Regions from separate parts of the Arthrobacter sp. 10L424 genome, predicted to be linked through region 2. Evidence: riboswitches for the same ligand, from Rfam matches in the RefSeq annotation. Region 2 holds a riboswitch; each other region holds the start of a gene.
What was found. A riboswitch is a leader RNA that binds a small molecule or an ion and turns the genes downstream of it on or off. The one in region 2 is predicted to bind thiamine pyrophosphate.

Region 1: linked by a shared signal. The riboswitch ahead of thiO (glycine oxidase ThiO) and the one ahead of AC1DC5_RS17035 (ECF transporter S component) in region 2 are both predicted to bind thiamine pyrophosphate.
Region 3: linked by a shared signal. The riboswitch ahead of AC1DC5_RS08825 (bifunctional hydroxymethylpyrimidine kinase/phosphomethylpyrimidine kinase) and the one ahead of AC1DC5_RS17035 (ECF transporter S component) in region 2 are both predicted to bind thiamine pyrophosphate.

Annotation. Positions count from the first base shown of each region.
Region 1 covers NZ_JBFTJH010000001.1:548,624-558,082, forward strand. The annotation lists gene AC1DC5_RS02600 (RNB domain-containing ribonuclease) at 1-888, opposite strand, end outside; gene AC1DC5_RS02605 (ferritin-like fold-containing protein) at 930-1,616, shown strand; gene AC1DC5_RS02610 (thiamine phosphate synthase) at 1,640-2,392, opposite strand; TPP riboswitch at 2,419-2,550, shown strand; gene thiO (glycine oxidase ThiO) at 2,544-3,947, shown strand; gene thiS (sulfur carrier protein ThiS) at 3,944-4,180, shown strand; gene AC1DC5_RS02625 (thiazole synthase) at 4,177-5,004, shown strand; gene AC1DC5_RS02630 (4a-hydroxytetrahydrobiopterin dehydratase) at 5,034-5,363, shown strand; gene AC1DC5_RS02635 (hypothetical protein) at 5,477-5,779, opposite strand; gene AC1DC5_RS02640 (DUF3107 domain-containing protein) at 5,832-6,056, opposite strand; gene AC1DC5_RS02645 (TetR/AcrR family transcriptional regulator) at 6,118-6,783, opposite strand; gene moeB (molybdopterin-synthase adenylyltransferase MoeB) at 6,868-8,079, shown strand; gene AC1DC5_RS02655 (chloride channel protein) at 8,449-9,459, shown strand, end outside.
Region 2 covers NZ_JBFTJH010000011.1:134,227-143,685, forward strand. The annotation lists gene AC1DC5_RS17020 (UDP-N-acetylglucosamine 1-carboxyvinyltransferase) at 1-435, opposite strand, end outside; gene AC1DC5_RS17025 (energy-coupling factor transporter transmembrane component T family protein) at 541-1,344, opposite strand; gene AC1DC5_RS17030 (ABC transporter ATP-binding protein) at 1,341-3,041, opposite strand; gene AC1DC5_RS17035 (ECF transporter S component) at 3,041-3,682, opposite strand; TPP riboswitch at 3,748-3,891, opposite strand; gene AC1DC5_RS17040 (heme-degrading domain-containing protein) at 4,088-4,627, shown strand; gene AC1DC5_RS17045 (ABC transporter ATP-binding protein) at 4,726-5,658, shown strand; gene AC1DC5_RS17050 (ABC transporter permease) at 5,665-6,981, shown strand; gene AC1DC5_RS17055 (DUF4235 domain-containing protein) at 7,101-7,364, shown strand; gene mnhG (monovalent cation/H(+) antiporter subunit G) at 7,420-7,833, opposite strand; gene AC1DC5_RS17065 (MrpF/PhaF family protein) at 7,823-8,101, opposite strand; gene AC1DC5_RS17070 (Na+/H+ antiporter subunit E) at 8,098-8,643, opposite strand; gene AC1DC5_RS17075 (Na+/H+ antiporter subunit D) at 8,640-9,459, opposite strand, start outside.
Region 3 covers NZ_JBFTJH010000003.1:693,558-703,016, forward strand. The annotation lists gene proB (glutamate 5-kinase) at 1-561, opposite strand, end outside; gene obgE (GTPase ObgE) at 551-2,140, opposite strand; gene rpmA (50S ribosomal protein L27) at 2,258-2,521, opposite strand; gene rplU (50S ribosomal protein L21) at 2,583-2,891, opposite strand; gene AC1DC5_RS08825 (bifunctional hydroxymethylpyrimidine kinase/phosphomethylpyrimidine kinase) at 3,245-4,909, opposite strand; TPP riboswitch at 4,892-4,989, opposite strand; gene AC1DC5_RS08830 (Rne/Rng family ribonuclease) at 5,094-8,348, opposite strand; gene AC1DC5_RS08835 (vitamin K epoxide reductase family protein) at 8,820-9,459, shown strand, end outside.

The sequences.
Region 1 (9,459 bases), on a different contig from region 2:
GTAGCTCATTTCGCCGTCCCAGGGCTTGCCCAGGGCGCGGGTCTGGCGGTGGAAGTGCGCCAGCGATGCGGCATCCGGGGCCGGCATGGTGCGCAGGATGCCGACTTTGCCCTGCAGCATGATCCCAGCGGCCGCCATCCCCGTCATCAGGGAAATCTGGGCGTTCCAGTCCTCTACGGGCAGCGGCGGGGCAGCGACAATCCGGTAGCCGCCGTCGGGCAGCTGCTCGATTTCCTGTTCCGGCATGTTGAGGCTGGCGCCTCCACGGAGCCGTTCCAGCTCCACCCGCTTCATTCCGACTTCCTTGAGCAGCTGCAGGACGGGCACGGCGGTGCCGGCGTCGAGCTCGGCCTGCACGCCCGGGTAACTGAGCTTGGCGCGGCTGCGGACCGCGGCCCGGCGGACCCGCACCGTGGACACCTCGGCGGCGGCGTCCAGCTCGAATTCCCACACAAACGCGGCGCACAGCTGGCCGGCCAGCAGGCTTCCGGCCTCCTCGCTGATGACCTCCGGGTGCAGCGGAATCCGGCCATCCGGGGTGTAAAAGGTCTGGCCGCGGCGGCGGGTCTCGGCGTCGAGGGCACCTCCGGGGGCAACAAAGGAGGGGACGTCGGCGATCGCGTAGAACACCGTGTAGCCCTCGCCGGAGCGGTCGATGAAGAGGGCCTGGTCCAGGTCGGTGGACGACGCCGGATCGATGGTCACGAACTCGATGTGCGTGAAATCCAGGTCCGGCAGCTCGTGGCGGGCGACTGCCTCCTTGGCCTCCCGGAGCGCGTCCTCGGGGAAGGGGCCGGGCAGTTCAAGCGTTGCCCGCAGCGCGCTGAGCGCCTCGGCCAGTTGATTCTGTTGCCGGTGGACGCTCGGGGTCAGGCGGTGATGGGACACGAAAATCAGATTAGCTTCATTTGCGCCATTAGTCTTGGATCATGAGCACATCCCCGGCTGATCCCGCCCGATACCACAGCTTTCTGAGGGATCTGCTCGGTGTGATGGCCTACGGCGAGCTCTCCGCCTTCGAACGGCTCTCCTCCGACGCGCGGTATTCACCGTCCCTGCACGACCGCGCGGTGCTGGGCAGGATCGCCGTGATCGAGTTCCAGCACTACGAACTCGTGAGCGCCAAGCTCGATGCCATGGGCCTGGACCCGGAGGCGGCCATGCTGCCGTTCCAGCCATCCGTGGACCACTTCCACGAACGAACCCGCCCGGCGGACTGGTACGAATCCCTCATGAAGGCGTACGTGATCGACACCGTCTCCGCCGATTTCTACCGGGCCATTTCACGCTACGTCGACGCCGGGACCCGGGACCTGGTGGAGCAGATCCAGGCCGATGAAGAGGCCACGGCGGTGCTGCGGGAACGGCTCAAGTCCGCCCTGGCCGATGACCCGCGGCTGGCGTCACGGCTGGCGCTGTGGGCCAGGCGCCTCCTCGGGGAAGCCCTGACCCAGGCCCAGCGGGTGAGCTTCGAGCACGCGTTCGTCGGCGGCCTGGCCGGCGCGAATGAGGACGGGTCCACGGACGACGGGTCCAGGGAACTTGTCCGCGGGCTCATGGCGGAACTGGCAGCCAACCACTCGCGCCGGATGACGGCGCTCGGTCTGGCCGGTTGAGTCTGGCCGGCTGAGCGCCGCGCTCAGTTGCCGGCGGCGTCGAGTGCGGCCAGCAGGGCCCGGGCGGCGCCGGCGGGATCGTCGGCTTCGGTGATGGCCCGGACCACCACGATCCTGCGGGCGCCGGCTGCCACCACCTCTTCCACGTTTCCGAGGTCGATGCCGCCGATCGCAAACCACGGCACACCATCTGCCACCTGGCCCTCGGCAGTCTTCCCCTCGGCAGTCTTCCCCTCGGTTGTCTTCCCCTCGGTTATCTTCCCCGCCGGGGCTCCGGCCCGGCGGCCCGCCTCCGCCGCATAGCGCACCAGATCAAGTCCGACGGCGGCGCGCCCCGGTTTCGTGGGAGTGGCCCACACCGGTCCGACGCAGAAGTAGTCCAGGCCATCGCTGCCGGCTGAGGACGCAAGGGCCGCGTCCACCTGCTCCGGGCTGTGGGTGGACAGTCCGATCACGGTGTCCTTGCCCAGGAACGTCCTGGCGGCGCCGGTGGGGATGTCCTTCTGCCCGATATGGAATACCGGAGCCCCGGCGAGCGAGGCGAGGTCCGCCCGGTCGTTGACAGCCCAGAGGCGGTTATGGCGGCGGGCTGCCTGGTGCAGGACCTCCAGCAGTTCCAGTTCCTCGGCCGCCTCCAGCGACTTGTCGCGCAGCTGGATGATATCGACGCCGCCGGCAAAAGCCTCGTCCACGAAGTCAGCAAAGTCGCCGCGGCCCTGCCGGGCATCGGTGCAGAGGTATAGGCGGGCGGTGGTGTGGACGGCATCCTGGCTCATGCCCCCAGCCTAGTTCCTCTAAACTGGGCCAATACCGCGGGAGCCCGCCGCCGTCGACGCCACCAGCGTCCGGCGCCGGCAGGCTGAGAGGGCGTCAGAGCCGACCGCTTGACCTGATCCGGTTAGTACCGGCGTAGGGAAGGAATCCTTCATGGACACCACATCCGCCCGCGGCACGGCCGCGGGCAATGACGCCGCGGCGCCTGCGGCCGCTGCCGATGACACCGAAGCCGGGAAATGTTACGACGTCGCCGTGATCGGCGGCGGCGTTGTGGGCCACGGAATCGCGTGGGCGGCGAGGCGCTCCGGCCGAACGGTCGCCCTCATCGACGACGCCCCGGGCAGCGGCGCCAGCTGGGCCGCCGCCGGCATGCTCGCCCCCGTCAGTGAACTGCACTACCAGGAAGAATCCCTCCTGGAGCTCATGCTCGAGTCCTCACGCCTCTGGCCGGCATTTGCCGCCGCGCTGGAGGACGGGGGAGACGGGCCGGATACCTGCGCCGCCGCCGGTGCCGCCAGCACGGGGTACCTCACGACGCCGACCCTCGCCGTGGGCGCCGACGCCGCCGACCGCCGGGCGCTCGCGGACCTGCGCACCGTCCAGCAGGCGTCCGGCCTTGCCGTCGAGCCGCTGAGTGTCCGGGAGGCGCGCATGCGCGAACCCCTGCTGAGCCCCGGCATCTCCTGCGCCTTCGGCATTCCCGCCGACCACCAGGTGGACCCCCGCCGGCTGCTCGCCCGGATCGCGGAACTCCTGGCCGCGGACAGCCACTGCGACACGATCGGGCGTCGCGCTGCCGGGCTGTCCTGGCAGGACGGGCGCGTGGCCGGGGCGGACCTCGCCGGCGGCGGCACGGTCCTGGCCCGGGAAACCATCGTCGCCAACGGCCTCGGCGCCGCCGCGCTCCGGGGCCTGCCCGCCGGACTCCGGCTGCCGCTGCGGCCGGTCCACGGCGATATTCTCCGGCTCCGGGTCCCGCAGAAGCTGCGGCCGCTCCTGACATCCACCGTGCGGGGACTGGTCCGCGGGGTGCCCGTCTACATCGTTCCCCGGCAGGACGGCACAGTGGTGATCGGTGCCACGCAGCGGGAGGATGCCCTCGGCGAAAACGGCCAGGCACCGGATGGCGCCACCCCCGGCTCCGCCGGCTCCGCAGTGTCCGCCGGCGGCGTCTACCAGCTGCTGCGCGACGCCCAGCACCTGGTCCCCGCCGTCGCCGAACTCGAACTGCTCGAGGCCACCGCCAGGGCCCGGCCCGGGACCCCGGACAACGCGCCCCTGCTGGGCCGCGTGGCGGAACCGGGCGGCCAGGGGGACATTGCGGGGCTGATTATCGCCACCGGCTTCTTCCGGCACGGAATCCTCCTCACGCCGGCCGCCGCGGAGATCTGCCGGCAGCTGCTCGACGGCGTCGAGGACCCCCGCTGGGCCTGTTTCCGGCCGGACAGGTTCGCCGCCGGTACCGGGCCCGCTGGCCAGGCCTCCACCCGACAGCAGAACATGACCACGCGGACCACCAATCCCAACCCTGAGCACAGCAAGGAATCGGTATGAACATCACATTGAACGGAACCGGGCACACGCTTCCTGACGGCGCCTCGGTGGGCGCCCTCGTCAGCGCGGTCACCGGCCGGCCGCTGGCCCCGAACGGCCAGTCTGCGGACGGCGGGAAACTCGGGGTCGCCGTCGCCCGTAACGCCGAGGTGGTTCCCCGCAGCCAGTGGCACGGCACCGCGCTCGCCGACGGCGACGACGTCGAGCTGGTCACGGCGGTGCAGGGAGGATGAGCAGCGCGGAAAACACCACACTGGCAGCGGCACCGAAGGCGTCAACGGCTGGCGGGGATCCGTTTGAGGTGGATGGCGTGCAGCTCGGGTCGCGGCTGATCATGGGCACCGGCGGGGCGCCGAGCCTGGACGGTCTTGGGGCTGCGTTGCTGGCGTCAGGCACCGAGCTCACCACCGTCGCCATGCGCCGCTACTCGCCGGCGGAGACGGGTTCGCTGTTCCAGCTGCTGCTGGACCACAACATCCGGGTGCTGCCCAACACCGCCGGCTGCTTCACCGCCAGGGACGCCGTGCTGACCGCCGAACTGGCCCGCGAAGCCCTCGAAACGGACTGGGTGAAGCTGGAAGTCATCGCGGACGAGCGCACCCTGCTGCCGGACGCCGTCGAACTCGTCGAGGCCACCGAGCAGCTCGTGGGCCGGGGGTTCAAAGTCTTCGCCTACACCAACGACGACCCCGTGCTTGCCCTGCGGCTCGAAAACCTCGGCGCCGCCGCGGTGATGCCGCTGGGCGCGCCGATCGGCACCGGCCTGGGCATCCTGAATCCACACAATATCGAACTCATCGTCTCGCGTGCCTCCGTGCCCGTGGTCCTCGACGCCGGCATCGGCACGGCCTCCGACGCCGCCCTCGCCATGGAGCTTGGCTGCGACGCCGTGCTGCTGGCCACGGCCGTGACCCGGGCACAGAATCCGGTGTTGATGGGGGAGGCCTTCAAGCACGCGGTGATCGCCGGTAGGCTGGCGAAAAGGGCCGGCAGGATCCCGCGCCGGGAACACGCGCTGGCGTCCTCGGCCATGGAGGGACGGGCCGAATTCCTGTAGGCCCCTCCGGCGCAGCAAAGGAGCCTGCCATGGCAGCCACAGAGGACATCCTCAACGAGGGCCAGGTCGACGCGGCCCTGGCGGGGCTGCCGGACTGGAGGCACCGGCTCGGCGGTCTCGTCACCGTCTACAAAGCGCCGACGGCGGCCGCGGCGCTGGAACTGATCGCCGCCGTCGGACGCCTGGCCGAAGAACAGAACCACCACCCCGACCTGGACTGGCGCTACCGCAGAGTCTTCCTGCGATACAGCTCCCACGACGCCGGGGACAACGTCACGCGGCGGGACGTCGCCGCCGCAACAGCCGCCGGCGCGGCCGCCGCCCGGCTCGGCGCTGTCGCGGAACCTCCGCCGCAGTAGGTCCGGGGCCGGTCCCGGGCCAGCGGAAACAGCGGCGATCGGGGCCTTAACGAACCGTGACCACGCACCCGGGCGGGCGGTGGTCAAGGTTGCAGGGCTGCTGCCGCGAACGGCTAGTAGCGCAGGATGGCGGTGAGCCGGGCGGTGTCGCGGCCGGTGCGGGTCTTGCCGAGGTAGAGCACAGCCGCCACGGCGGCGGCGGCGCCCAGGACCATGGGCAGTATCCACGGAATCCAGGTCAGCCCGGGCTGGTAGCCCAGTCCGGCGGCGATGAAGATGATCCAGCTCAACATCCCGGCGGTGAGCGATACCCCTGCCGGGACCGCTATGCCGTACTTGGCGTGCCGCTTGTCATTGGCCCAGACCACAAAGCCCGCGGCCACGGTCACCAGGGCAACCACAATCAGGGAAAGCATGTTTGGACTCCTTGCGGATCTGGGGACTGGGTTCAGCAGCGGCCGGTGGTGACTAGAACGCGCCGAAACCGACGCGGCGCACTTCCTCGGCGCCGATTTCAACATAGCCCAGGACATTCGAGGGAATGATGATCTGGCGGCCCTTTTCGTCCGTCAGCCGCAGCTCCGAGCCCTTGGCGATGGCCTCGCCGACCAATTTAGCCACGGCGTCGGCATCCTGGGCCGATTCCAGGACAATCTCGCGGCCGATGTTCTGAATGCCGATCTTTACTTCCACAGCAAGGCCTCCCAGCCAATCAAAGTCCAACAAAAATCAAAGCGTCATCTCTATTTGTAGTCTAGGTTTCCTTGGGGAAGCGTGAGATTCCGCGCCAAGCTAAACGGTAGATCAGGTCGCTGGCCACATCGAGGTCAAGATTGCCGTCGGTTTCCAGCCAGTACCGGGCGCTGACATGCGCCAGTCCGGCGAGTCCGCGGCCCAGCAACTGGGACTCCAGTTCGGGCAGCTTCGTGTCCTCCGCGATGACCCGGGCGACGGCGTCGGCGAAGGTCTTGTTGAACGCTTCCAGCCGCGCGCTGACGTCGGGGTCGTTGACGAGATCGGACTCGAAAACCAGGCGGTGGGCCTGGTCGTCGCTGGCGATGAAGCGGAAGTAGGCGCGCATGACGGCCTGGACGCGCTCATCGTTGTCGGTGGTGGAGTTGAGGGCCCCCAGCAGCAGCTCGGTCAGCTTGCTCAGCTGGCTGTCCAGCAGCGCGATATACAGCTCGCGTTTGGACGGGAAGTGCTGGTACAGCACGGGCTTGCTGACGTGGGCGGTCTCGGCGATCTCGTCCATCGCGGCGCCGTGATATCCGTTGGCGACGAACACTTCCTGGGCCGCCGCGAGCAGCTGTGCCCGGCGTTCATCGCGGGGCAGCCGTGCCGACCGCTGTCCGCCTCGTGCCGGTGCCTCCGGCGACTTACCTGCGTGACCCCGCTCAACCGGTGCCTGATGAACCACTGTCGGCCTTCTTTCGCTTGCTGTTACTTCCACTTTACGTGTCAGTAATATGACCTGGCGGCAACTTCGGGCATAGATTGAAGTATGGCTTCCAAGTTCACCCCCAATGCTGCCCCCGCAACCCCGGAAACGGCGCCCGGACCACTGGTGGAGCCGGCTGACGGCTTGAGCACGGAAGAAGTCGAACGCTACTCCCGCCACCTCATCATCCCGGAGATCGGGGCGATCGGGCAGCGCCGCCTGAAAAACGCCAAGGTCCTCGTGATCGGCGCCGGCGGCCTCGGGTCTCCCGCGCTGCTCTACCTGGCCGCCGCCGGCGTGGGCACCCTGGGCATCGTCGACGACGACACCGTGGACCTGAGCAACCTGCAGCGCCAGGTGATCCACGGCGTCGCCGATGTGGGCCGGCCCAAGATCGAGTCCGCCCGGGACGCCATCGCCGCGCTGAACCCGCTGGTGGAGGTCCGCCTCCACAATGTCCGCCTGGACGCCTCAAACGCGCTGGAATTGTTCGCCGGCTACGACCTCATCCTCGACGGCGCGGACAACTTCGCCACCCGGTATCTTGTGAACGACGCCGCAGCGATCCTCGGCAAGCCCTACATCTGGGGTTCGATCTTCCGCTTCGACGGGCAGGTCAGCGTCTTCTGGGAACAGCACGGCCCCACCTACCGCGATCTGTACCCCGAGGCGCCGCCCGCAGGTTCCGTGCCGTCCTGCGGGGAAGGCGGCGTGTTCGGGATGCTGTGCGCTGCCGTGGGCTCGCTCATGGTGACGGAGGCCGTGAAGCTGATCACCGGCGTCGGGCGCTCACTGCTGGGCAGGGTGGCGCTCTTCGACGCACTCGGCGGGACCTGGCGCGAAATCAAGGTCTCCCGCGATCCCGAGGCGGAACGGATCACGGAACTCACCGACTATGAGGCGTTCTGCGGCATCGCCCCCGCCGCGGAGGCGGGCACCGAACATACCGTGACGGCGGCGCAGCTGGCCACGATGCTGGCCTCCCGCACGGCCGGGCTCAAGGACTTCCAACTCGTCGACGTGCGCGAGACCGGGGAATTCGAGATCGTCCGGATCGACGGGGCGGTGCTGATCCCGCAGGGCCGGATCTTGGCCGGGGAGGCGTGGCACGAGCTTCCGCAGGACCGGGACATCGTGTTCCTCTGCAAGGGCGGGACCCGGTCCGCGGCCGTCCTCGCCGCCGCCCGGACTGCCGGCTACGAGCGCGTCAGCCACCTCGACGGCGGAATCCTGGCCTGGGTGCGGGACGTTGAGCCCGGGAAACCGGTCTACTGACCCAGTGCGCGGTGTTAGCGGCGGAGCTCAGTTGACGGCCCGATGCCGGGCCGCTTGAGTGCCTCAAGATGGTCTTTCACCCGCAGTGGGTGATGACTGCCCCCACTGGAACCGCTAGCTTGGCGAACATGTGATTGACCAGCCTCCGTCGCCTGTGAGTCCTCACTATAAGCTCCCGCAGTCCGGCGGACGGCCAGCGGAAGGAGGAGGGATGCCCAACTGCAACCATGGTCGCGCCGGTCCCGTTCCCGCGGCGCTTCCGTTTGCCGGGAGCCGTCTTTCGGGCGGACGCTGGCTGATGTCGACCCGCTCTGAAAGCAGGACATTCGGGGTGGCCCGAATCGTCACAGCCGCGCCGGGTTGCCGGTAATGAGCGGGCCCGCCGCGTCGCCGCCCAGCTTCGATCCGGCTGTCGTAATTCGTTCCAGGCCATACATCGCCGCGCTCCTGCTGGCAGCGGTCTTGGGCGTCCCCATCTCGGCTGTTGCGTACGGCTTTCTCGCTTTGGTCGCTGCAGTCCAGCGCTACATCTTCGACGGGCTGCCGAATCAAGTCCTCGGGGGTCCTGCTCCCGCGTGGTGGCCGGTTCCCTGGTTGGTGCTGTGTGGGCTGTTGACGGCGTTGACCATCCGGTATTTGCCGGGAACCGGGGGCCACTCGCCCGCCTTCGGATTCAAGACGGGCGGCGGTCCGCCCGCCGGCCGGGAGCTCGTGGGCATCTTTCTCGCGGCGCTGGCCACGCTCAGCCTGGGTGCGGTGCTCGGACCCGAGGCGCCGCTGATCGCAATCGGTGGCGGCCTCGGGGCGTTGGCGGTGCACCTGGTGAACAAGGACGCCCCGCCGATGGCCCTGACGATCATGGCGTCGGCAGGCAGTTTCGCAGCGATCAGCACCCTGCTCGGGTCTCCTGTGCTCGGGGCCTTCCTGATCATGGAGGCGGCCGGGATCGGGGGAATGACTCTGAGCCTGATGGCCCTGCCCGGCCTGCTCGCTTCGGGTGTGGGGGCGCTGGTGTTCGTCGGCTTGGACGGCTGGACCGGGTTGGGCAGCTTCTCGCTGGCACTGCCGGTGGTGCCGCCTGCGGAGGCGCCGACCCTGGCGACGTTGGGCTGGGCGGTGGTCATGGGCGCGGTCGGTGCACTGCTGGGATGGTTGATCCGCTGGGTCGGTCTGTCGCTTCGTCCGATTGTGCATCTGAACCGGGCGTTGGTGACGTCCGCGCTCGGTTTGCTGATCGGTCTTACCGCGATGGCGTACCAGTTGATCTCCGGGAACAGCTTTACGCAGGTGTTGTTCTCGGGGCAGGACGCACTTCCGGAGCTGGTCGAACACGCCACGAACTACTCGCTTCCTGTCCTGATCCTGCTGATCGCTTGCAAG
Region 2 (9,459 bases):
GATCTGCAGGTCGTTGGCGTTGAGCCAGGTGCATTCGACGCCGATGCTGGTCAGCACCTCGACGATCCGGTTCACCTCTTCGATCCGCGCGAGCCGCCGCAGCGTGGTGGTGCCGCGGTTGATCAGGCTGGCGCACAGCAGCGCGACGCCGGCGTTCTTGCTGCTGTTGACGTCCACGGAGCCGGACAGGGTGCGGCCGCCCTCGACCCGGAGGTGCGTCATGGCGGGCCGTCCCACCTTCACGATGCTCCGGCCAAAGATGGTCTCGAGCCGCTGGATCATTTTCAGGCTCAGGTTTTGCTTGCCCTGTTCCATCCGGGCGATGGCGCTCTGGCTGGTTCCCAGCTCGGCAGCGAGCTGCCCCTGGGTCCAGCCCTTCTGGCCGCGGGCGTCGCGGAGCAGGGCTCCGACGTGTTCAGCAGTCTCTTGAGTCATTCCCCGAAAATATCACGCATGATTTATTAACCACTGCAAACCGCGGCAAACCCGCCGGAATGCCGTTAATCTCACAGTGATACCCGTACTGTGCGATAACCAGTGCTACTGCTGCGCCAGGAAGACCATGTTCCAGGTCCCCGCCGCCACGGCAGACGCGACGGCGGCTCCGGCGATCAGCAGGCCGCCCAGGAACACCCAAACGTCCAGGCCGCTGAAAACTGAGGTCCGGGCCCAGGTCCGTTGTGCGCTGCCGAAGCCGCGGGCTTCCATGGTGACGGCCAGGCGCGAGGCGCGCCGGACGGCCTGCACCAGCAGCCCGAAGCTCTGCCCCAGGATGGCCCGCAGCCGCTGCAGCGGGTTCCCGTGCGAGCCCACCCCGCGGGCGCGGCGGGCCATGCCGATGGTCTGCCACTCCTCGGCCATCAGTCCCACAAGGCGCAGCGCGGCGAGTGTGCCGAGAACAAAGCGGTGCGGCAGTTTTGCTTTCTGCGCGAGGGCGTCGGCCAGGTCCGTGGGATCCGTGCAGCTCATCAGCAGGACGGCCGGCAGCGCGATGGCCAGGCCGCGGATCATAAAGCCGAGCCCGAGTTCGAGGGACCCTTCGCTGATCGACCAGATCCTGGCGTCGAGCAGGATGTTCCCGCTGTCCGGCGCCAGGATCGTGGTGCTCCAGCCGCCCAGCGCCGCGGCGAGGATCAGGGGCCAGCCGCGCTGCCAGAGCAGTCCAAGGGTCAGGCCGGCCAGCGGAAGCAGCGCCAGTTCGAAGGCGAGCGCCACCGACGCGGACACCCAGTCGATGGACAGCGCCAGCACCAGGGTGATGAGCATGACGGCGGCGAACTTCGCCAGCGGGTTGGCGCGCGCTAGCAGCGCAGGGTTGCCGCGCAGATTCAGTTCCTGCCTCATGGTGCCTGGACCTTCCCTGGGTTCCGGCGTTCTGGTTCCGGAACTCCCGGCGTCCGGCCAGGTTCCCGGTGTTCCGGGGCGCGAAGGCTCAGTGTGGTGCCGCCCAGGACCTCGCTGAATTCGGCGTCGTGCGTCACCGACACGACTGCGGTGCCGCCGTCGAGCAGTTCGGAGAGGAAGGAGGCCAGTTCGGCCCAGGTGTTGGCGTCCTGGCCGAAGGTGGGTTCGTCCAGGACCAGCACCTGCGGGTGCGCGGCGAGGACGGTGGCCACGGACAGGCGCCGCTTTTCGCCGCCCGAGAGTGTGTACGGATTGGCGTCGACCAGATCAGTCAGCCGCAGCCGCTCCAGCAGTTCGTCGACGCGTTCCCCGCCGCGGCCCAGGTGCCGGGGTCCGAACATCAGCTCGTCCAGCACACGTCCGGTGACGAACTGGTGCTCGGGCTCCTGGAACACGGTGCCGATCCGGGCGATCAGCTGCTGCGCCTTCCACCGGTAGGGATCGATCCCGGCGCCGGCGCTGAGGTCCAGGGCGGCGGACACCGTGCCGGAGACCGGCGCCAGCAGGCCGGCGAGGGTCAGGGCGAAGGTGGACTTCCCCGACCCGTTGGGTCCCGTGATGGTCAGCGCCTCACCGGCGCGGACCTGGGCCGTGATCCCGGACTGTACGGGCTCCGGCGGAATGGGACGGAATCCTCCGCGGAACCCCGCCCGCCGCGGCCGTTCCCGCGAGACGGCCAGGTCCTCCGCGGCCAGCAGCAGCTGCCCCGCGATATTGCCTTGTGCGGCTTCCGGGCCGGTGGCACGTGTGCCTGCGGCCCATGTACCGCGTGCCCGGGTCTGCGGCACGTAGCCGGGTACCCAGACCCCGGCTGCGGTGAGCATGTCCCGTGCCTGCGCCAGGACCAGGTCCGGCGGTCCGTCGATCAGCACAGCGGAATCCGTGGCCGATCCTGGTTGCAGCACCACGATCCGGTCCACGAGGTCCTTCCACACCGAGACCCGGTGCTCCACCACCACCAGGGTGGCTCCGGTCTTGTCCAGGCAGCGGCCGACGGCGTCCCGGACTTCCAGCACTCCGGCGGGGTCCAGGTTGGCGGTCGGTTCGTCGAGCAGGATCAGCCCGGGCCGCATCGCGAGGATGCCGGCGAGCGCCAGCCGCTGCTTCTGGCCGCCGGAAAGGGCCGACGTCGGGTGGTCCAGCGGCAGCCGGCCCAGCCCGACGTCGTCGAGCGCTTCCGCGACGCGTGACCAGATCTCTGCCGGAGGCACGGACAGGTTTTCCGCGCCGAAGGCGACGTCGTCACCGAGGCGGGAGAGCACCACCTGGGTCTCCGGGTCCTGCTGCATCAGCCCGGCACGGCCGCGCCGGGCGCGGGGCGGGGCGCCGTCGATCAGCAGGCTGCCGGACTCGTCCGCGTCCCCGGCCGCGCCGCTGGCAGTAAGGTCAGCGCCGCCGGTCGCACGGCCGGCGTCACCGGCGGAGCTGTCGCCGAGCACCCCGGCCAGGGCGTGGAGCAGCGTGGACTTGCCGGCGCCCGAAGGCCCCAGCAGCAGCACGCGCTCCCCGGGCCGGATGTCCAGGTCCAGGCCGCTGACGGCGGGCCGGAGCCGGCCGGCGTGCCGCCAGCCCCAGCCCCGCGCGGTGATAGCCGCCGGCCGGACGCCGCTGCCGGTGGATGTGTTGGAGGCGGGCATCAGGAAAAGACAGGCTCCGTGGCCGCCTTGCGGGAGGCAAAGGAACTGAGCACACCGGTTCGGGCCAGGCCCCGGGTGGCGATCCACGACAGTCCGCCGGCGATCACGGCGCCGGAGACGGTGGTGAAGGCGATGTAGGCCAGCTTGTCCGCGGCTTCGTAGGCAATGTTCCAGCCCCAAGGCAGGAAGGAATCGTTCAGTCCGCAGAACAGCCCTGCCCCGGCCCCGGCCAGCAGGGACACGGGCAGGTTGAACTTCTTGTAGATGAACGCGGCGAAGACCAGCTCGGCGCCAAGGCCCTGCAGGAAGCCCGAGAACAGCACGGAGGCGCCGTACTGCGAGCCCATGATCAGCTCGCCGGTAGCGGCCACGGTTTCGCAGAACACTGCCGCGCCCGGCTTGCGGATGATGAGCATGCCCAGCACCGCCGGAATCATCCAGCCGCCGGCGTAGAGCCCGGTCAGCGGGGGGTAAACCGCATTGAGCGGGACGGAAACGAGGTTGGCGCCCTGGGACCAGGCCCAGAAGATCACGCCGCCGGCCACCGCGATCAACGCGGCCACCACAATGTCCACCACGCGCCAGTTGTAGCTGCGCCGGGTGCGCGTCTGTTTCGCAGATGCAGCAGATGTATCAGTCATATCGTCCTCCTGAGGAACAGGAGGGGAGAGTGCCCCGGGGCCGCGGCTTCCGCCGCCGCCCCGGGCACTCCGAGAACTCGACTCCCTTGCGCCGGTACTAACCGGATCAGGTTCGAGGGTCTGCGGCTGTCCGCACTCTCAGCGCCCACCTGTGGTTTCCCCGGATTTCTCCGGTGATACCCGACGGCGGCGCTCCCCTGTCGTATTGAAAATAGCCCTTGTGGGCGTGGCCCAGTTTACACCCGGGGTTCCTTGCTTTCCGGGCCCGGCCGTCACAATCCGCCGGCGTCGGCGCCGGTGACCTGCGGACCCCTGCTTGGTAGAGTCGGCAGGGCATGGGAACACCGGACACCGCTGCGGCCTGATGGCCACCCGACGGCGGCTCACTAACGGAAGCTGAATCACGTGACCAACCCACCAGTTCCTTCCCCCGGCTACGATCCGGACTCGACCGAAGCGCAGCCGCACGGATCCCTGGCGGCACTGATCGGCAGGATCCTGGCGGAAATGGACGAACTGCAGTTCCCGTCTTTCAGCAAAGACGACGCCCTGGATCTGGGGCTCCGCCTGGTTGAACTCGGCAGGCAGCGCTCCCACCCGATCGCCATCGACATCACCAAGGGCGAGCAGGTGCTATTCCACGCGGCACTGGAAGGCGCCACCCCGGACAACGAACGCTGGATCAGGGCCAAGCAGCGGACGGCCGTGCGGTACGAGGTCCCGTCGCTGCTGGTCGGACTCCGGGCCCGGTCCGCGGGACGGATGATCGAGGACAACGCCTGGTTCGATGAGAAGGAGTTTGCCGCCCATGGCGGCGCCTTCCCCATCTACGTGCGCGGCACTGGAATGGTTGCCACCGTCACGGTGTCGGGGTTGCCGCAGAAGGCCGACCATGAGCTGGTGGTTGAGGCCCTGTCTGACATCCTCGGCCCCGCCGGGAAATAGCCGGGACGCCTGGCCCGGACGGTTCGCCGCTTCCTGCCGGGTTCCGCGCGGTGTGCCGTTGATCGCCAGCGGCTGAGTGTCCGGTTAGAGTGGTGGGCATGACGTCGGGGGACGCGGCCGCGGAGCCGCTTGTACACATCAAAGACTTCAGGATGGACTTCGGGGACACGACGGTCATTAAAGACCTCTCCTTCGATGTCCGGGCCGGGGAGACCTTCGGATTCCTCGGCAGCAACGGGTCAGGGAAAACGACCACCCTCCGGGCGCTGCTGGGCATCTACCAGCCGACCGCCGGGACCCTCCACATCGGCGGCAAGCCCTTCGCCCCGCAGGACGGTGCCCGGCTGGGATACCTGCCCGAGGAACGCGGACTCTACAAAAAAGAGTCCGTCCTGGACGTCATGGTCTACTTTGGCCGGCTCAAGGGCCTGGACAAAACCCATGCCAGGACCTGGTCGCGGGAGTATCTGGAACGCGTCGGTCTCGCCGACAAGGCGAACACGCGCCTGGACAAGCTCTCCGGCGGACAACAGCAAAAAATCCAGCTCGGCGTGACCATCATGAACGACCCCGAGCTGCTGATCCTGGACGAACCCACCAAGGGGTTCGACCCGGTCAACCGGCGCCTGCTGATGGACATCATCGAGGAACAAAAACTCGCCGGCGCGACCGTCATCATGGTCACGCACCAGATGGAGGAAGTCGAACGCCTCTGCGACCGGGTGATCCTGCTCAAGGACGGCACCTCACGCGCCTACGGCACCGTCGCGGACGTCCAGGAACAATTTGGCGGGACCGTCTACCGGCTCACCTACGTCGGAACACTGCCGCCCTCTGCCCTGTACGACATCGTCACCGACGCTGGGGGCGCCGCTGAACTCTCCCCCGGCCCCGGCGCGGACGAAACGGCGGTCCTGCGCGAACTCATCGACCACGGCGTGGCCGTACAGTCCTTCACCACCGCCAGAACATCCCTGGACGAGGTCTTCATCAAGGTCTACGGCGAGAACCACGAAATGGCGGAGGTCTAGATTTCAATGGCACAACAAACATCCACCCAACTCCCGCCCGAATCCCCCGCCCCGGCGCCGTCCACGCCGGTACCGCCGAAACGGCCCTTCGCGCGGCACAACCTCCGCACCGTCGTGGACTTCGAAGTCACACGCACCATGAAAAAGCGAGGCTTCTGGATCGCGACCCTGTCCATCCCGGTCATCATGGCGATCGTTTTCGCGCTCATCTACATGAGCAACTCCTCCACCGCAGCCAGCGAAGACGCCCAGAAAACCGCCGCCATGACCTTCACCTACACCGACGACTCCGGCCTCATCACCCCGGACATCGCCACGGCCATGGGCGGAACGAAAACCACCGACCCCGACACCGCGCTCCAGGACGTCAAGAAGGGACTGACCGAGGCGCACTTCGCCTACCCCGCCGACCCAGCCACGCAGCCGGTGAAGGTCTACGGCACAGACAAGGGGATCTTCGAGAACGGCAAGTACGACGCCGTCGCCAAACAGCTCCTTACCGCCTCAGCCCAAGGCGCGATCGGCTCCCCGCAACTCACCGCAGCGGCCAGCGGCGACGTGACGACCGAGACCGAAACGTTCAAGGACGGCCAAACCACGGGCGGGTTCGGCTCCGCCATCCCGCCGCTGATGTTCCTGGTGATTTTCTACGTCTCGATAATTCTGCTCTCCAACCAGATGCTCAACAGCACCCTGGAAGAGAAAGAAAACCGGGTCACCGAGATGATCCTCACCACCCTGAACCCCACCACGCTGATCACCGGCAAAGTCATTGCCTTGTTCATGGTGGGTCTCATCCAGATACTGGTCTTCCTGACCCCGATCGTTATGGCGTTCCTCTTTTTCCGCGACAAACTCGCCATCCCGGACCTCGACCTGTCGATGATCAGTTTTGAGCCCGGAACCATCATCGTCGGGGCGCTGCTGCTCCTGGGCGGATTCACCGTCTTCACCGGCGTCCTGGTCGCGATCGGCGCCATCATGCCCACCGCCAAAGACGCCGGCACAATCTTCGGGCCCCTGATGGCCTTGATCTTCGTCCCGTTCTACGCGATCAGCCTGATCATCTCCGACCCGCGCGCCCCCATCGTGCAGATCTTCACGTACTTCCCGCTCTCGGCCCCCGTGACCGCCCTTCTCCGCAACAGCTTTGGCACGCTCAGCCCGCTTGAGTCCACGATCATCATCGCCGAACTGTTCATCGCCGGATTCCTCATCCTCCGGCTCGCAGTCCACCTCTTCCGGTACGGGTCCATCCAATACTCGAGCAAACTCTCCATCGCCGAGACCTTCCGGAAACGCACCGCACCAGCCCGGAAATGACAGCACACCGACGACGGCAAGGGGCGTAGTTCTCAGCACGCTGCGCCTTGGCTGGACCGCCGGTCCGGGAACGCTAGGCTAGGGGCAGCCCTGTTTCCTCCCGCAAGGAGTTGCGAAGAATGAACATTTTCATCAAACTGCTCGGCACCGGCATCAGCCTGTTGGCCGGCTTCCTTGGCACCAAGCTCGTTGACAGCGTCTGGGAAAAATCCACGGGGAACAAGCCGCCCAAGGGCAACGACGACGACGTGCCCACCACGCTGCGCTCGGCCCTGACCTTCGCGCTGATCTCAGCGTCCGTCAGCGCCATCATCCAGGTCCTCGCCAACCGCGGCACCCAGCGCGCGATCACGCGCTTCGCCAAGACTCAAGACGTGGTTTAAGGCGCCTGCTTAAGGCGCCTCGTTCAGGCGCCTGGCTTGGGGCGGGGTCCGGCCGCTACCGCCGGCCGGTGACCTCGTCGCCGTCGTCGGTGAAACCGTCCGTACCCGCCGCCTGCTGCACCACAGCCTCCAGTTCGTCGGTGCTGAGAAGCTCCGGGTGCAGGTGTTTGGTGCGGTAACCGGCCCGGCCCACCATGTGCGCCGACACCGGCACCGTCAGCAGCTGGAAGATCCAGGCCACCACCAGCACCGGCCACACCCACCAGGTGCGCATTTGGAGGCCCAGCGCGAACAGCAGCAGGAACAGCCCCAGCACCTGCGGCTTGGTGGCCGCGTGCATCCGGGTCATGAGGTCCGGGAAGCGCAGCAGCCCCACCGCCGCCGCGAGGGACATCAGCGCGCCGACCACCATAAAGACCGCCGAGACGGCGTCGATCACCGTATCGCCGGAGAACGTCTCAGGATTCACGGGGCTGCTCCCTTCGGTCGGCGACGAACCGGGCCACAGTGACGGAGCCGACAAACCCGATGAGTGACACTGCCACCAGCAGCATGAGGTTGTTCAGGTGCCGGTTCACGGCCATGTCGATGCACAGCGCCGCTCCCAGGATGGCCAGCAGCACGTCCGCGGCCAGCACCCGGTCCAGGAGCGACGGGCCCCTCGCGATCCGGATGATCGCCCCGCCGGCGGCCAGTGACAGCACGACGGCGGTGACGGTCAGGACAAGCTGCATCATGGCGCCAGCTCCTGGTTGAGGGCGGACAGTTCGGCTTTGGTGCCCATGATCCTGATCAAACCGGCCTCAGTGTTGCGGACGTCTTTGCGGAACTGCGCGGCGTCTTCGGCGTTGCGGACGTTGATGCCGTGGATGTAGAGCGTTGACGTGGAGCGGTCCACTTCCACCACCAGCGAGCCGGGGATCAGCGCGGTCACATGCCCCGTGGCGGTGACCAGCAGGTCGGAGTGGCTCCGCAGCGGTACGGCGACGACGGCGCTGATGACCTTGGGGCCTTTGGCCACTGCCAGGAACAGGACCTGGAAGCTCGCCACAACCACTTTGCCCAGGAACATCAGGGCGAACGGCACCGCACGCAGCACGTTGAAACGCCCGCCGAGTTCCACCGGGGGCAGGTAGAACAGCCGGGCCACCAGCACCGCGATGAGGGCACCGAAGAGCAGGTTTCCCGGGCTGAAGTTCTGCCACAGGGCGCCCCAGACGATCACGAGCCAGACCAGGAGCGGCAGTTCCTGGCGCAGGGATATCCGTTTCCGGCTCATTTGCGCTCCTCCCCGCTCGCCGGCGGCACGCCGGCGGGGTCCGGGCCGGGCTGGGAGAGCGCCGGGACCGGCGCGCCATCGCCGAGGACCGCGTGGATGTAAGAGGTCCGGTCCAGCATCTCGACGGCGGACTGGTCCGCCACCCGGAACAGCGGCCCGGCAAAGACCGTCAGCGCGACGCCGAAAATCACCAGTCCCAGCGTGGAACCCACCATGGTCCGCGGCAGGAGGGTGACGTTGCTCTGTCCGGCCCGGTCGCCCCTGGCCGAACCGGCGGGATCCGCCAGCAGGACCGGGTCGGGGTGTTCGGCGTCCTCGGGTTTGCGCCAGAAGGCGCGGTTCCAGACCCTCGCGATGGCCAGCAGGGTCAGCAGGCTGGTCAGCACACCGCCGATCACCAGCGCGTAGGCCAGCGGCGTTCCGAGCTGGACGCCGGCCTGCAGCAGGCCCACTTTGCCCAGGAAACCGGAGAACGGCGGGATGCCGGCCAGGTTCATGGCGGGCACGAAGAACAGCACCGCCAGCAGCGGGGACAGCTTGGCAAGACCGGCGACGCGGTCCATCGAGGAGCTGCCGCCGCGGCGTTCGATCAGGCCCGTGACCAGGAACAGGCTGGTCTGGATGGTGATGTGGTGGGCGACGTAGAAGACGGCGGCGCCCAGCCCGGCCACCGATGACATCGCCAGGCCGAACACCATGTAGCCGATGTGGCTGACCAGGGTGAAGGATAGGAGTCGTTTGATGTCGCTCTGGGCCAGGGCGCCGAGGATCCCCACCACCATGGTCAGCAGGGCGGCGACCATCAGCGGCGTATTG
Region 3 (9,459 bases), on a different contig from region 2:
GGCCACGAGGGCCGCGAGCCGGTCGTTGTCGCCGAAGCGGATCTCGTGCGTGGCGACGGTGTCGTTTTCGTTCACGACGGGCACGACGCCGAGGTTGAGCAGCCGGTCGAGGGCGCGCAGGGCGTTGGTGTGCTGGCTGCGGCGCATGAAGTCCTCGGCGGTGAGGAGGACCTGGCTGACGGTGACGCCGTGGGCCCCGAAGGCGTGCGTGTAGCGCGCCATCAGGAGGCCCTGGCCCACGCTCGCGGCGGCCTGCTGGGTGGCGAGGTCACGGGGACGCTTCGCAAGCCCGAGGGGGGCGAGCCCCGCGGCGATCGCGCCGGAGGACACCAGGATGATCTCCGTGCCGGCGTTGCGCTGGTGCGCGAGGGCGTCGGCGAGTTCGGTCAAGGCCTCTTCGGAGATGCCGCCCTTGATGGAGGTCAGCGAGGACGACCCGACCTTCACCACGATCCGGCGCGCGCCGGACAGCACGGACCGGTCGGGGACGGGGGTGTCCGCTGCCGGGCGGCGGTCGGGGGTGACCGCCGCACCGCGCTCAGTGACGGCTTTACTCGTCATCTGTTTCGCCCAGTCCACTCTCCTTGAGCGGCTTGGCGGCACGGCGTCCGCTGACGGATTCGGTCCAGATGCCGGCCTTGCGTTCGGCTTCGAGCTCGGCGCGGGCGGCAGCCTTGGCCTCGCGGCGTTCGATCTGATCCTCGCGCTTCTGCCCGCGGGTGGGGCGGTCGCCAATGTCGGCGAAGCGCACGTCGGTGCCGCGCGGTGCGGCCAGCAGTTCGGCGCCGGCCATCATGGTGGGCTCCCAGTCGAAGACGACGCCGTCGTCCTCGCCGATGACCACCATGTCGCCCGGCTTGGCACCCTGCTTGAAGAGTTCGTTTTCGACGCCCAGCTTGGCGAGGCGGTCGGCGAGGTAGCCGATGGCTTCCTCGTTGGTGAAGTCGGTCTGCTTGACCCAGCGCACGGGCTTGTCGCCCAGGACGCGGAACAGCGGCTCGAGGTTCTTCTCTTCGCGGCGGATCTTGAAGCCGGATTCGTTGACGGCGCGCGGCTTCAGGACCGGGGCCTGCACCTTGGGCGGCGCGGCGGCGAGGGTGTCGCGGGCGGCCTGGACGATTTCGCCCATGGCAAAGCCGAGCTGGCGCAGGCCTTCGTGGCTGGTGGCCGAGATCTCGAAGACCTTGTAGCCGCGGGCTTCGAGTTCCGGGCGGACGAACTCGGCCATGTCCTTGCCGTCGGGCAGGTCCACCTTGTTCAGGGCGACCAGGCGGGGGCGGTGGTTCAGCGGAACCACTTCGCCGTCGGCTCCGCTGTAGCTCATGTCCACGGCATACTTCTCGAGTTCGGCCTCGATGATGGCCAGGTCCGAGAGCGGGTCGCGGTCCGATTCGAGCGTGCCGCAATCAAGGACATGCACCAGGGCGGCGCAACGCTCGACGTGGCGCAGGAAGTGGTGGCCGAGGCCCTTGCCTTCGCTGGCGCCTTCGATGAGGCCGGGGACGTCGGCGATGGTGAAGCGCACGTCGCCGGCCTGGACCACGCCGAGGTTCGGGATCAGGGTGGTGAACGGGTAGTCCGCGATCTTGGGCCGCGCGGCGGACATCGCCGCAATCAGGCTGGACTTGCCGGCGGACGGGAACCCCACCAGGGCGATGTCGGCGATGGACTTCAGTTCCAGGACGACGTCGCTGGATTCGCCTTCGATGCCGAGCAGCGCAAAGCCGGGAGCGCGGCGCTTCTGCGAGGAGAGCGAGGCGTTGCCGAGGCCGCCGATGCCGCCGGCGGCCGCAATGTATTCTGCGCCTTCGGTCACGAGGTCTGCGAGGACGTCGCCGGACTTGGACTTGACCACGGTGCCGATCGGGACCGGGAGGATCAGGGTTTCGCCGTGTTTGCCGGCGCGCCAGTCACCCATGCCGGGGCCGCCGTTGGTCGCGTGGCGGTGCGGGGCGTGGTGGTAGTCCAGCAGGGTGGTGGTCTGGGGGTCGACGCGCAGGATGACGTCGCCGCCGTTGCCGCCGTTGCCGCCGTCGGGACCGCCGAGCGGCTTGAACTTCTCGCGGTGGACGGAGACACAACCGTGGCCGCCGGTACCGCCGGATACGTGCAGTACTACCCGGTCTACAAAGCTGGCCACGTGGATCTCCTCAGTGCTGTTCCCTCAGGCGCCAAGGACGCCCAGGATGATTGTAATGCGGTTAAAACACCGGTGGAGCGGACCTAATGGCCCGCTCCACCGATTCAAGACTTGTTGTTACTCTGCAGCTGCAGCAGCCACAATGTTCACAACGCGACGACCGCGGCGGGTGCCGAACTCGACAGCGCCGGGGGTCAGAGCGAACAGGGTGTCGTCGCCGCCGCGGCCAACGCCGGCGCCCGGGTGGAAGTGGGTGCCACGCTGGCGGACGATGATCTCGCCTGCGGAAACTACCTGGCCGCCGAAGCGCTTGACGCCGAGGTACTGGGCGTTCGAGTCACGACCGTTGCGAGTGGAGCTCGCGCCTTTTTTATGTGCCATTTGGAAATGCCTGCCTTAAAATTCTGGGGAATCTGCTGAAAACCTGAACAGTAACGATTAGTTACTTGATACCGGTGATCTTGACCTTGGTCAATTCCTGACGGTGACCCTGGCGCTTCTTGTAACCGGTCTTGTTCTTGAACTTCTGGATGACGATCTTGGGACCGCGAAGGTCCTCAAGGATCTCAGCCGTAACCTTTACCTTGGCCAGGTCCGAAGCTGCAGACGTGACCTTGTCACCGTCTACCAGGAGCAGTGCGGGCAACTCAAAGGTGCTGCCGGCTCCACCGGGGACGCGGTTCAGGGTAACGAAGTCTCCAACGGAAACCTTCTCTTGGCGGCCGCCTGCGCGGACAATCGCGTACACCACTGGGGAACTCACTTCTCTCGACGTTTATTACTAGATTTGCGTGCGGAACCTGGGTCCAACGAATCTGGTCCGGCTCACGCTGTGCCTCTACGCCGGTGGAGTTCCCAAGGGAATCCATGAGCTATCCCGTGGACAAACGCATCCGAAATCGGATGGAGCGTCCTCAAGGTCATAACCCAAGTGTTGGCGTAAGCACCGAAGATCTAGACTACGCTAATTTTGCCTTCGGCCGCAAATGAGGCTGGTTCCGAAGGGAGGTACGTGATAGGCGCCACTCTGTATGGACAGAGCCTGCCGCAACGACTTCCGGAACCGTGCCCACCCATCGTACAGGCCCACACGGGCACCCGCTGTCAGGCGTGCAGCCGCGGCGCGTCGAAGAAGTCGACCTCGTAGCGGGCGGACTGCCGGAAGGCCAGCGTCATGGCGTCCCGTTCGCCCGTTGAGGCCGCCCGTGCCGCGGCGTCGGTGTAGGCAACGGCCTGCCGGGTGGCGGCGACGAACTCCTCGTCGGCGTACGTGCGCAACCAGACGGCGTAGGGATGGGACTCCGGGGCGCCCGCGGTCAGGAACTGCCGGTACAGGGTCTCCCCCACCTCGGCGTAGAGCCAGAAGCACGGGAGCACGGCAGCCACCAGCACCCCGTAACTGCCGGAGACCGAGGCGGCCAGCAGATGGTCGACGTAGGACTTGGTGACCGGGCCGAGCGTCACCTCAGCTGTGCGGGTACTGAGCCAGGTCCGGTGCAGCTCCGACTCGACCTCGAGGCAGTTCTGCGCTGAGCGGGCCCAGAACAGCTGCTCGGCCTCAGTGGGTGCGATCGCGGCGGCACGGGCCAGCACGCGGGAATAGCCGTTGAGATACAGCGCGTCCTGGGCGAGGTAATAGGCGAACTCCTTCTCCGGGAGCGATCCGTCGGCGAGGGCCCGGACGAAGTCAAGGCCGTAGATCGCCTCCAGGTCGGCGGTGGCCGCTTCCCGGAGCGCGACGGCGAACTCGCCTTCGGCGGGTTCCCGGGCGGCGGTTCCATTCCGGGCGGCGCTGTGGTCCTGGGTGTGCTGCTGGACGTGGTGGAAGTGGTGGACCGGGCCGTTGCCGGTACCGACGTCGAGCGCCGACGAGGCGCGCAGTGCCTCCTGCAGCCACGGCTTGACCTCGCGGAGCGCGGCCTCCCAGTCCCCCGTTCCCTGCCCAATACTTCCTGCCTGCCCTGCATTTCTCGCCTGCACTGTGTTTCTAGCCTGCACTGTGGCGATGGCCGAGGACAACGAACACCCCGTGCCGTGACTGTTGCGCGTATGCACGCGCTCCCCCGGCACCACCACGACGTCCTGGGCCAGGAGCCCGCCGGTGTTGACCAGCGCGTCGGGGCACCCGTTGCCGCCGTCGTCATGGCCGGCGCCGGTCCGGGAACCGCTGCCGCCGAGGTGGCCGCCCTTCACCAGCACCGTGGTGCCGGTCTGGGCGGCGAGCCGTTTGCCCTGTTCCAGCGCCCCGGCCCAGTCCTTGGCGGCCTCCTCCCGGAGCAGGACGGCGAGCTCGGCGAGGTTGGGTGTGATCAGGTCCGCGTACGGCAACAGCGCGTGCAGGGCTGCCTCGGCGGACTCCTGCAGCAGCCGGTCGCCGCTCGTCGCCACCATGACCGGGTCCAGGACCACGACGGCGGGGCGGGACTTCTCCAGCCAGCTGCGGACGGCGTCGATCACGGAGGCGTCCCCCAGCATGCCGATCTTGACGGCGTCGATGGTGATGTCCTGGCTGATGGCCTCCAGCTGGGCGGTCAGGAAGGCCGCTGGCGGGACGTGGACGGCGCTGACGCCGCGGGTGTTCTGGGCGGTCAGGGCGGTGATGGCTGCCATGCCGTAGCCGCCGTGCGCGGCGATGCTCTTGAGGTCGGCCTGGATCCCGGCGCCGCCGGAGGGGTCGGAGCCGGCGATCGCCAGCACCCGCGGGATCCTGGGCGCCGAAGGGGCAGGGACAGGCGGAAGAAACGATGAGGCGGTGGTCAAGAGAGACATCCCTTCGCCGGTGCTAGCCGGACAGGTTCAACGGGTCTGGATCTCAGCCGGCTCGATGCGCGGCACCCCGTGTCAGGGCTCCAGCCTAGCCGCATCCCTTAACGAAGACGCGGGCACGGCCCGGACTGCGCGTATTGCTACGCCGTCCGGACCGCGCCCGCGGCCTTGCTGAACTGTTCCGGAGTCAGAGCTCCGAGGCCGGAACGCCGACGCCGAGGATGATCGGCTCGCTGGCGGCCGGCTTTGCCGCCGGTGACGTTGCTGCCGGGACCTTGGCCTCGTGCACCGAAACGGCGGCGGACTGCCGGGATTCCTGACGCTGCTCGACCGAGGTCTCATTCGCTGCACCCTGGGCGCGGCTGGCGCTCCGGTTGCGGCGGCCGCGGCGGGCACGCGAGGTGCCGGCTTCGGCTTCCGCCTCAGTCTGCGAACCCGGCGCCTGGGCGCGTCCCGGGCCGGTTCCGCCGGCGCGGGCCGGAGCGGCCGCTGCCGTCCGGGCCGCCGGGGACTTCGCTGCCGGTTCCTTTGCCGCAGGAGCCGTGGCTCCTTCGGTTTCGCCCAGATTGGCGAAAGCCTCGGTCAGCAGGTCCAGGGTCAGCGCAGGCGCACTGGAATCCTCTGCGTGCTCCACGAACGGCAGGGCGACCTGCTCGCCGCCGAACGTCAGCACGGCGCCCGGACGTCCGGCCGCTTCCTCCGTCGCGGCCAGCTCGACAGCCGCCTCGACGGCTGCCTCCACCGCTGCCTCGCGGGTCCCGGCGTCGGCGGTTGCCTCGCCGTCATGCAGGTGGGCGGCGTGCGCCGCTGCTGCAATGTTGGCCAGCGCGGCGCGGGTTGCCTCGGCCTTGGCGTGACGCTCGGCGTCGGTGGGCTCGGCATGCACGGCTGCCGGGGCGGACTGGACGTCCGTCCCCTGGCCGCCACGGCCGCGCCGGCGGCTCTTGCGTTCGGTCCGTGCTGCCGGCTGCTGCTCCGTCCGCGGGACGTGGTGCTCGGCGGCGACCACGTTGGCGCGGCGGTGCTCGACCGGCTCGTCGTGCGTGACGATGCCGCGGCCGGCGCAGGCTTCGCACTGTTCGCCGAAGACTTCGAGCAGCCCGGTGCCCATCCGCTTGCGCGTCATCTGGACGAGGCCCAGCGAGGTCACCTCGGCCACCTGGTGCTTTGTCCGATCCCGGCCCAGGCACTCGACCATGCGGCGCAGGACGAGGTCGCGGTTGGATTCGAGCACCATGTCGATGAAGTCGATGACGATGATGCCGCCGATGTCGCGGAGCCGGAGCTGCCGGACTACTTCCTCGGCTGCTTCGAGGTTGTTCTTGGTGACGGTTTCCTCGAGGTTGCCGCCGCTGCCGGTGAACTTGCCCGTGTTGACGTCCACCACGGTCATGGCTTCGGTGCGGTCGATCACGAGGGAACCGCCGGAGGGCAGGAAGACCTTGCGGTCCAGAGCCTTGTGGATCTGCTCGTCGATGCGCCAGGCCGAGAAGATGTCCGTGTCCTTGGTCCACTTCTCCAGCCGGCCCACGAGGTCCGGCGCCACGTAGGTGACGTAGGCCTCGATGGTGTCCCAGGCTTCTTCACCGGAGACGATCAGCTTGGAGAAGTCCTCGTTGAAGACGTCACGGACCACCTTGATGGTCAGGTCAGGTTCGCCGTAGAGCAGTTCGGGGGCGAGGATCTTGGTCGAGGTCGACTGGCCCTCGATGCCTTCCCACTGGGCGCGGAGGCGGTTGATGTCGTGCGTGAGCTCTTCCTCGGACGCACCTTCGGCGGCGGTGCGGACGATGACGCCCGCATCTTCCGGCAGGCGGTCCTTGAGGATCCGCTTGAGGCGGTTGCGTTCGACGTCGGGCAGCTTGCGGGAGATGCCGGTCATGGAACCGCCGGGCACGTACACGAGGTAGCGGCCGGGCAGCGAGATCTGGCTCGTGAGGCGGGCGCCCTTGTGGCCCACCGGGTCCTTGGTGACCTGGACCAGCACGGAGTCGCCGGACTTGAGAGCGTTCTCGATACGGCGTTGCTTGCCCTCGAGGTTGACGGACTCCCAGTTGACTTCACCGGCGTAGAGCACGGCATTGCGGCCGCGTCCGATGTCGACGAAGGCGGCTTCCATCGACGGCAGCACGTTCTGGACCTTGCCCAGGTAGACGTTGCCGATCAGGGAATCCTGCTGGGTCTTGGACACGAAGTGCTCGGCCAGGACGCCGTCCTCGAGGACGCCGATCTGGATTCTGTCGTCGCGCTGGCGGACGATCATCTGGCGGTCCACGGATTCGCGCCGGGCCAGGAACTCGGCCTCGGTGATGACGGTGCGGCGGCGTCCGGTGTCGCGGGATTCGCGGCGGCGCTGCTTCTTCGCCTCAAGCCGGGTGGAGCCCTTGAGGGACGTGACGCGGTTGTTGACCGGCGCCTCGGTGGCGGCACGGGGCGCACGGACCCGGGTGACCGTGTTGGGCGGATCGTCGTCTCCCCCGCCGGTCAGTTCGAGGTCCTGGTCGCCACGGCGGCGCCGGCGGCGGCGACGGGAGGTCACGCCGTCTTCGAGCGTCCCCTCGGAGCCCTCTTCTGTTTCTTCCGAGGTGCCCTCGCCCTCGGTCTCGGACTCGGACTCGCCGCCTGTGCGGCTGCTGCGTCCCCGGCGCCCGCGGCTGCGGCGGCGACGGCGGCTTCCGGCGTCTTCGCCCTCGCCTTCCTCGCCCTCTTCCTCTTCATCAGCTTCTGCGACGACCGGCGCTGCGGCCGGGGCCGGACGCACGACGGCGGTCAGGTCAGGTGCCTGGAAAATCATCGAGGTGACCGCGCCCGGCTCCAGGAAGAGCGAGGAGGCTGCGGCCGGGGCGTCTGCGGCAGGTGCTTCGGCTGCGGTGGCGGCCTGCTCAGCCGGGGCAGCGGCGGCGGCGGGCGCGGCAGCTGAGACTTCCGTCGTTTCCGTGGTTGCTGCCTCTGCCGCGGCCCCGGCGGCCGGGGCTTCAGCGACGGGCGCCTCCGTTGCCGGCACTTCAGCGCCTGGTGCTTCAGAGACGGGGGCGGCGGCCTTGGCACGGCTGGCGCGGCGGCGGACAGGCTTTTCGACCGGCACTTCGGCAGCCTCTGCTGCCGGCGCCTCGGCCGTGGCGGCCGCCGGCTCTGCTGCGGCTTCAGCGGCGAAGGCCGGCAGGGGTTCGGCCGGTTCGGCGACTTTGCGGGCGCGGGAGCGGCGCGCAGGCGCCTTGGCCTTGGCTTCGGTCTCCTCAGCGGGAGCCTCTGCGGCCACGGCGGAAACAGCTGCGGGCTCTGCTGCTTCCGCGGCCTCGGGGGCTTCCTTCTTGGGCAGTGCCTTGCGGGGGGTCCGGACCGGCCGCTTCGGCGGGGTGGCTACAGCTTCTTCAGCTGATTCGGGTGCTTCATTGGCAACGGCAGAGTCTTCGTTTCCCGTTACAACCTGGTCATTATCCATATGTGGCGACACTCCTGCCCCTGAATGCCGCCACATCCGGCACCCGTTGGGGCAATTATTTGTCAACACCCGCAGGCATTGACAGAAGTCAATTGGATACCCTCAGGTTCGCACCGGCAGTGGGGTGCGGCAGCCCTGGAGGGCCGGCGGAATTGTTCTGAAACCCGTTGATCTACACGCCACAACCAGGTGCCGTCCAATGGCATTGCGGAACAGCCGGGATCAGAGGATCCGTAGCTCCCTGCTCATCATTGGCGGTCTTGGGAACAAAGTCGCCGGACCGGGACCCGGATGTGGATCGGGTTCCAGCCACGATCATTGTCTCACAGGAGCCGTCAAAGCAGGCGTAAGCAGGCATCCGGACCGCGGCCTGGTCCGAATCACTCTGGACGGCACGAGCCTTCCCGGACTTCCCCCAGTCTCCGGCGATAGAATCGGACCAGTTGCACCGACCCGAAGGACTTTGATTCCATGCCCAGCATCTCCAGTGCCACCGGCGAGGCAGCCGCGCAGCAGCAAGGCTCCAGCACGTCTGCTGCGGAACGGCCGCTCCCCCTGATGACCCGCGATCGCCCCTTCGCGTGGCTTCTGCTGATCACCGGCGTCGTCGGCTGGCTTGCCTCCGGGATCCTGGTGCTGGAGAAACTGGAGGTCCTCAAGGACCCCGGCCACGTGACCGTGTGCGATGTGAACCCGTGGATCTCCTGCGGCCAGGTCATGCAGACGCCACAGAGTTCGGTGTTCGGTTTCCCCAACATGTTCATCGGCATCGTGGCCTTTGCCGTCATCATCACCACCGCGATGGGCCTGCTGGCCGGCGCCAGGTTTGCCCGCTGGTACTGGCTGGGCCTGCAGGCCGGCGTGACCCTGGGCTTCGCGTTCGTGGTGTGGCTCTGGTCGCAGGCGCTGTATTCCATCCACATCCTCTGCCCGTTCTGCATGGTTGTGTGGGCAGCGATGATTCCGCTGTTCGTCTGGGTCACGGTCCGCAATGTGTCCAACGGCGTGATCCGCCTGCCCGAGGGGCCGACCAGGATCCTGGGCGACTCCGGCTGGATCATCACGGCCCTGCTCTACGTCGCCGTGATCGCCACCATCTTCTTCGCCTTCA